One region of the Fodinicola acaciae genome, then DNA from elsewhere that is predicted to be linked to it. Evidence: riboswitches for the same ligand, from Rfam matches in the RefSeq annotation. Region 1 holds a riboswitch; the other holds the start of a gene.

Region 1 (3,802 bases):
CGGCCGTCCGCGCTGATGACGCCGTAACGCATGAAGGGCGGCGTCGGTCCGTAGTCAAACCAGAAAAGCTCCCCGGTGCGCTCGTCGACCTTCGGATGCGCCATCATGTCGCCGGCCAGCGTGCCGAGAAAGTCCTCCGCGCCAAGGGTTTCCAGTGACAGCGGGTCGATCGCGTACGGACTGCCGCACAGATACCAGGTGGCCAACACCTTGCCACGGTGGAAAATCACGTCGGTGTTGGCGTTGTCCTTCAGCGGCAGGCCGCGCGCGTTGCCAAACGGGTTGCCCTTCGGGTTTTCCATCACGCCGGTCCACAGCGCCTTGCCGGCGGCCGACTCGGCCTCGAAGGCTTTGGTGCGGATCCAACGATTCCGGTAACGTGCCTTTCCATTTTCCAGCTGTACGGCGTGCACCATGCCGTCGCCGTCGAACCAGTGATAGCGGCCGTCCGGCCGATAGCGCGGATTGGGTCCGTTGCGCAGGTAGACGCCGTTGAGATCGGCCGGAATCTGGCCGATGACCTGCAGATTGTCCGCGTCGATCTCGGTGTCGACCGGCGCGTACACGCCGAGCAGGTAGGGGTTGGGCTCGGCGCCGGCGACCTGTGCGACGGCAACAGGCTGGCTCGTCATCACCCCAGCCTGGCCCGGATAGCCGGACCCGTCAATAGGCTTCGCTTGTTGTAGCCAGTTAGAATGCGCGGGTGACCGCGCCATTGTTGCGTACCCTGGACCTTCTCGGCGACCAGTGGATTTTGCTGATCCTGCAGAGCATTTTCCTGCGCGTCCGGCGATATGACGACATCCAGCGCCGGCTCGGGATTTCGCCGACCGCGCTGTCCGGCCGGCTGTCCGACGCGGTCGAGGCCGGCGTACTGGTCAGGGTGCCCTACCAGAGCAGCAACCGGACGCGGCACGAATACCGGCTGACCAGCCGCGGTTTGGATCTGTGGCAGCTGTTGACGGCGATCTGGACCTGGGAACGCGACTGGATGAGTCCGCGCGGCCTGCCGGATCTGCTGCACCGGCCGTGCGGCGAGGTCACCTCCGCGCCGCTCGGCTGCGCGGACTGTGGTCAGCCGGTGCGGCTCACCGAAGTCGCTTTTCAACAGCGTCAGCCGCTGATGCTGACCGGCCAGGCACAACGGCGGTTTCGACGTACGGACAGCAGCCGCTTCGCCGCCGATCCACTGCTGTTTTTCCCCACCACGATGGAAATGCTTGGTGACCGGTGGTCGGTCGGCCTGCTGAGTGTCGCGTTTTTCGGCGGCCGGCATTTCTCCGAGTTCGAGCGCGCGCTGGGAATTGCTCCGAGCGTGTTGTCCGGTCGGCTGGCGCGGCTCGTGGAGCTCGGCATCATGCGTACGACCATCGGCACCACGCGCACTGACGCGCGGGCGTATCACCTGACGGCGAAAGGTCGCGCGTTTTTTCCCACGCTGGTGTTCATCGCCGACTGGACGCTCACGCAGCATCCGGCGATCGAGCCGACCGTGCTGATCACCCACACACCGTGCGGCAGCACTCTGGCGCCTTGCCTGCTGTGCTCGTCGTGCGGCCACGTGCTCACGAGGACGACGGTCCGGATCCAACCGCGAGATTGACCGAGGAGACGGTCCAGGACGGTCCGGAGCGTGACAACGCCGTGCGGCTGAGCGGTGAGACGTCGATCCGCCAGAAGGACCGCGGCGGCGCGGCGAGCGCGTGGACGAGCGCGGCGCGGACGACCGCGGCGTGCGTGACGGCGACCGTACGCCCCTCGACGGTCTCCAGCCACGCGCCGACCCGCGCGATCAGCGACTCGACGGACTCGCCGCCGTGCGGAGTCGCGGCCGGGTCGGTCAGCCATAATGCCAGGTCAGCCTGGTCGACCTCGGTGAGCGTACGGCCGCGCCACGCGGCCACGTCGAGGTCGGCCAGAGGCGGCTCGACGGTCGCCGCGAAGCCGAGGCCTTCGGCCGTACGCCGGCATCGACGCTCCGGGCCGGTCAGGAACGTGCCGGCGCGCAGGCCGATGGGCGGCACCGGCGCGAGCAGATCGTCGTCGTCGATCGCGAAGCTGGCCGCGCGTGTCGCGGCCGTCGGCGCGTGGCTGATGAGCGTAAGCCGCGACGTGAGCATGCTCTCCTCGATTGACACCACCTTGGCCGGCAGCCTAGCGTTCACTCGTTCGACGGCAATGAGGAAGCCGGTGAGAGTCCGGCACGGTCGCGCCGCTGTGAGCGAGCCTCAGCTCGCGAGTCAGACCCTCCGTCGTCGTCCGCACCGCCGCAAGGGTCGCGTCAACCCAGGAGGAGAAGCTGTGAGCGCCATCTCGACACCCCAGGCCAGGCCGGAGCCGATTCGCATTCCGGTCAGGGAAATCCTGCCGTGGGCCATTTTCGTCGCGGCACTGGCCGTCGTGCTGCTCTACTTCGTCGGTGCGGAGGAGGGCGCAACCTCGCTGATCTCCGGCCATTACGTGCACGAATACGTGCACGACGCGCGTCACCTGCTCGGCTTTCCCTGCCATTAAGCCACGATCATGAGGATGCTGCTGATCCGCGGCATGCTGGCCGGCCTTGCCGCCGGCGTGCTCGCGTTGGTTTTCGGGCGGATTTTCGGTGAGCCATCGGTGAACAGCGCGATCTCGTTCGAGTCGGCGATGGCCGCCGCGACCGGCGAGCACGAGGAACCTGAGCTGGTCAGCCGCGCGGTGCAGAGCACCCTCGGACTGGCGACGGGTGTGCTCGTCTACGCGCTGGTCTTCGGTGGACTTTTCGCGCTGGCGTTTGCCATCGCGTACGGCCGGATCGGTCGGATGAGTCCGCGGGTGACCTCGGTCGTCATCGCGCTGGTCGGATTTCTGGTCACCTTCGTGGTGCCCTTCCTGAAGTATCCCGGAAATCCGCCGGCGGTTGGCAATCCCGACACGATCGGCCAGCGTACGGTCACGTATTTCACCATGGTCGTGCTGTCGATCGCGTTGGCGGTGGCCGCCGCGTACGTCGGCCGCCGGTTGGTGCCACGTCTCGGAGCGTGGAACGCGACACTGGTCGGTGCGGCGGTTTTCGTTGTCGCCGCGACGATCGTGGCGATCCTGCTGCCGGCGGTCGACGAGGTGCCGCCGGGTTTTCCGGCCGCGGTGCTGTGGAACTTCCGGCTCGCCTCGATCGGCACGCAGCTGGTGATGTGGACGACCATCGGCCTGGTGTTCGGCGCGCTGGTCCAGCGGCCGCTGACCGAAGGAGCGGTCGCGACGGCGGAATAGCGGCGTACGCCCGGCGGTTGTTCATGTCGTGAACGAACCGATCAAAATCGACATCTGGTCCGATATCGCCTGTCCGTGGTGCTACATCGGCAAGCGACGGCTGGAGGCCGGCCTGGCCGAGACCGGTGTGCCGGTCGAGATCGAATACCACAGCTTCGAGCTGGTGCCGGACATGCCGGTCGACTACGACGGGTCGCACGCCGACTTCCTCTCCGGCCATCTCGGCGTCACGGCCGAGCAGGTCAAGGAGATGAACGCGCGAGTCGGCGGCATCGCGGAGTCGGTGGGGTTGCACTACGACTTCGAGCACATGCATCCGGCCAACACCGTGAAGGCGCACCAGGTGCTGCACCTGGCCAAGGCCAACGGTGTGCAGGAGGCGATGAAGGAGCGGCTGCTCGCGGCGTACTTCCTGGAAGGACGCAACCTCGCCGACCACGCCGCGCTCGCCAACCTGGCTGCCGAGGTCGGCCTGGACCGCGACGAAGTGCTGCGGGTGCTGGAAAACGACGAGCTGGTCGACGCCGTACGCGCGGACCAGCGGCTGGCCGCC
Region 2 (3,802 bases), on a different contig from region 1:
GAGCCGAGAGCGGTACGCAGGTGCGCGGCGATCTCGTCCACCGACGGCACTCGCGGTGAGTGGATGTCCCACACGCCGGGTCCGACCTCGTTCGGATAGCTGGCCCTGCTGAGGTCGTCGACGATCGCCATGTTGGACCGCGCCGCCTCCAGGCTGATCACGTCGGCGTCCATGTCGATGATCGCCTGCAGCACGTCACCGAACTCCGCATAGCACATGTGTGTGTGGATCTGCGTACGGTCGTCGACCCCGGAGGTGGTGAGCCGGAACGACTCCACGGCCCAGGCGAGGTAGGCCGCGCGACCGGCCTGGCGCAGCGGCAGTGTCTCGCGCAGCGCCGGCTCGTCGACCTGGATCGCCGCGATGCCGGCCGCCGCAAGGTCGGCGACTTCGTCGCGCAACGCCAGCGCGACCTGCGCGGCGGTGTCCGCGTGCGGCTGGTCGTCGCGTACGAACGACCAGGCCAGCATGGTCACCGGGCCGGTCAGCATGCCTTTGACCGGCTTTCGCGTCAGGCTCTGCGCGTACGTCGACCAGCGGACGGTCATCGGTTCGGGCCGCGACACGTCACCGACGATGATCGGCGGCCGTACGTAGCGCGTGCCGTACGACTGGACCCAGCCGTGCGTGGTCGCCAGGAATCCGTTGAGCTGCTCGGCGAAGTACTGGACCATGTCGTTGCGCTCCGGCTCGCCGTGCACCAACACGTCCAGGCCGAGCGCCTCCTGTTCGGCGACCACCGAGCGGATCTCCTCACGCATCGCCTGGTCGTACGCCTCGGCCGTCAACGCACCGGACCGCAGCGCGGCACGAGCCTTGCGCAGGCTCGCCGTCTGTGGAAACGAGCCGATCGTGGTGGTCGGCAGATCGGGCAGCGCCAGCCGTTCGTGCTGTGCTTGGCGGCGTTTGTCGTAAGGACTCGCGCGATGCCGATCGGTGTCGCGCACGGCTGTAACGCGCGCGCGTACGGCATCGACGCGGACGATCGGCGAGGCCGCACGCGCGGCGCGCCGAGCGGCGTTGACTTGGAGCTGCCCGGCGATGGCGTCCCGGCCGTCGGTCAGGCCCTTGGCCAGGGTGCTGATCTCCTGCAGTTTCTGTGCCGCGAAAGCGAACCAGCCGGCCAGCTGCGGATCCAGATCGCGCTCGAGCGTGACGTCGATCGGCACGTGCAGCAACGAGCACGATGCCGACACGTCGACGGTCTGCGCGAGACCGAGCAACGTACCAAGCGTCGACAGTGCCGCCGGCAGGTCGGCGATCCAGATGTTGCGGCCGTCCACCACGCCGGCGACCAGCCGCTTGCCGGGGATGCCGCCGGCAGCGGCGAGGTCGGTGAGGTTGGCGGCGGCCGGCCCGGTGAAGTCCATTGCCAGGCCTTCCACGGCCGTGCCGGCGAGCACCGGCAGCGCGTCACCGAGCCGGTCGAAGTATGTCGCGACCAGGATCTTCGGCCGCGACCTTTCCGCGCTGAGCGCGTCGTACGCGCGTTTCGCCGCCGCCAGCACGGCCGGCGGCTGGTCGGTGACCAGCGCCGGCTCGTCCAGCTGGACCCACTCGGCGCCGGCCGCGCGCAGATCCTGCAGCAGCTCGGCATAGCACGGCAGCAGCCGGTCGAGCAGCCTCAGCGGCTCGAAGCCGGCCGGCGCGCCCGGCTCCGGCTTGGCCAGCAGCAGGAACGTGACCGGACCGACCAGCACGGGCCGGGTGACCATGCCGGCCTCGGCGAACTCCTCGAGCGGTTTGGTCGCGTCGAGCCGGAACTCGGTGCCGGGTCCGAGCTCTGGGACCAGGTAGTGGTAGTTGGTGTCGAACCACTTGGTCATCTCCAGCGGAGCGGCGTCGGCGGTGCCGCGCGCCATCGCGAAATAGCGGTCGAGGCGGTCGGCCTCCGCCTGGTGCCGCGCCGGGATGGCGCCGACCATGATGGCCGTGTCCAACATATGGTCGTACAACGAGAAATCGTTGCTCGGGATCTCGGCGATGCCGGCGTCGCGTAGCTGCGCCAAACGCTGCAGTCGCAGCTCACGCGCGGCGGCCAGGAGCGTGTCGGCGTCGGTGGCGCCGCTCCAGTAGGACTCGACGGCCTTCTTCAGTTCCCGGTTGACACCTTGCCGGGGAAAGCCGTACACCGTTGCTGCCATGGGCTCTCCTTCGCGAGTCCACTGCGGACCGCGCAGGTGAGCGTCGGCGCCCAGGACCGAGCGCACCGACCGACCCACCCACGAGGTCGCGGCCAACCGCCCCGCGGTCGCGGGACGGGCGCTGGCAGGTCTTCGGACTCGTGAGCACGACCGGCTGCTCGCCGGTCACCTACCGGCCGTCGCTTCCCAGGCCCGTGCGGACCCAGTGCCGTCCCTCGTACGGGACAGACGGCTGTCGTTCTCACTCACCGCTGCGGGGCAGTCCCGGACTCGCACCGGGTTCCCTCTTGCCTCGCCGTCCACACGACACACGTGGACCGCGAACCAGCTGCGCGGCCAACTCTAGTCAGTCGACGAAGGAGTCGAACATGCCTGGCTGGTACGAGCCGGCCGGCGTACGCACGATGACGTTGATGCGGTTGGCCGCGTTGATCAGTGCGACCAGCGACACGAGCGCGGCGAGCTGGTCGTCGTCGTAGTGCTTGCGCACCTGCTGCCAGGTCTCGTCCGACACACCACGGTGGTGGTCGGCGATACGCGTGCCTTCCTCGGCCAGCGCCAGCGCCGCGCGCTCCGCCTCGGTGAACACGGTCGCCTCACGCCAGGCGGCGACGAGGTTCAGCCGTACTGAGGTCTCACCGGCCGCCGCGGCGTCCTTGGTGTGCATGTCGGTGCAGAAACCGCAGCCGTTGATCTGGCTGGCCCGCAGGCTGACCAACTCCTGGGTGGACTTGGGCAGCGACGAGTTGCTGATCACCATGCTGGCGTTGGCGAACCGCTTGCCGAACTTGGCGGCGAGCTCGTTCTCGAACAGGTTGATACGGGGTTCCATGACGATCGTCCTCACTCGTGTTGTGGACTGGACGAACACGAGATGCCGGCGATTCGCCGCGTGTGACAGTGACGAGGGCCACTGTCACAGCACGGTGCGACGTGGTGTCTGGTGAGCGACACGAGAGGACCGGCATGCACACCGAGACGTTCGTCGAGCATCGCAACCTGCTGTTCACCGTCGCGTACGAGATGCTCGGCTCGGCTGCCGACGCGGAGGACGTGCTGCAGGAGACCTGGCTGCGCTGGTCCGGCGTCGACCTGGACACGGTCGAGAACCGACGCGCGTACCTGGTGCGGATCACCACGCGGCAGGCGCTCAACCGGCTGCGTACGCTCGGCCGCCGCAAGGAGTCGTACGTCGGTCCGTGGCTGCCGGAGCCGCTGCTCACCGCGCCGGACGTGGCCGAGGACGTGGAGCTGGCCGACAGCGTGTCGATGGCGATGATGCTGGTGTTGGAGACGCTGACGCCGACCGAGCGAGCCGTTTTCGTGCTGCGTGAGGTGTTCGACCTCGGCTACGACGAGATCGCCGAGGCCATCGACAAGACCGCGGCGGCCGTACGACAGATCGCGCACCGAGCACGCGAGCACGTCGCCGCCCGCCGGCCGCGCGGCAGCGTCTCGCGTGACCAGGCCAGGGACGCTCTGCAGGCATTCCAACGCGCGGCCGCCACCGGCGATCTGCAGCATCTGGTGGACATCCTGGCGCCGGACGTGGTCTTTCTCGGCGATGGTGGCGGCGTCAAGGAGGCCGCGCCGCGGCCGATCGTCGGTGTCGGCAAGGTGTCCCGGCTGCTGGCTCTCGGCCTGGAGCAGATCGACGC

What was found. A riboswitch is a leader RNA that binds a small molecule or an ion and turns the genes downstream of it on or off. The one in region 1 is predicted to bind cobalamin.
Region 2: another riboswitch for cobalamin. It lies ahead of metE (5-methyltetrahydropteroyltriglutamate--homocysteine S-methyltransferase); the one in region 1 lies ahead of GNX95_RS25545 (CbtB domain-containing protein).

The regions. Positions count from the first base shown of each region.
Region 1 covers NZ_WOTN01000002.1:2,171,318-2,175,119, forward strand. The annotation lists gene GNX95_RS25530 (carotenoid oxygenase family protein) at 1-632, opposite strand, end outside; gene GNX95_RS25535 (winged helix-turn-helix transcriptional regulator) at 704-1,603, shown strand; gene GNX95_RS25540 (histidine phosphatase family protein) at 1,566-2,120, opposite strand; adenosylcobalamin (AdoCbl) riboswitch at 2,160-2,299, shown strand; gene GNX95_RS25545 (CbtB domain-containing protein) at 2,302-2,514, shown strand; gene GNX95_RS25550 (CbtA family protein) at 2,524-3,249, shown strand; gene GNX95_RS25555 (DsbA family oxidoreductase) at 3,278-3,802, shown strand, end outside.
Region 2 covers NZ_WOTN01000001.1:1,089,527-1,093,328, forward strand. The annotation lists gene metE (5-methyltetrahydropteroyltriglutamate--homocysteine S-methyltransferase) at 1-2,144, opposite strand, end outside; cobalamin riboswitch at 2,251-2,489, opposite strand; gene GNX95_RS05010 (carboxymuconolactone decarboxylase family protein) at 2,491-2,976, opposite strand; gene GNX95_RS05015 (RNA polymerase sigma-70 factor) at 3,111-3,802, shown strand, end outside.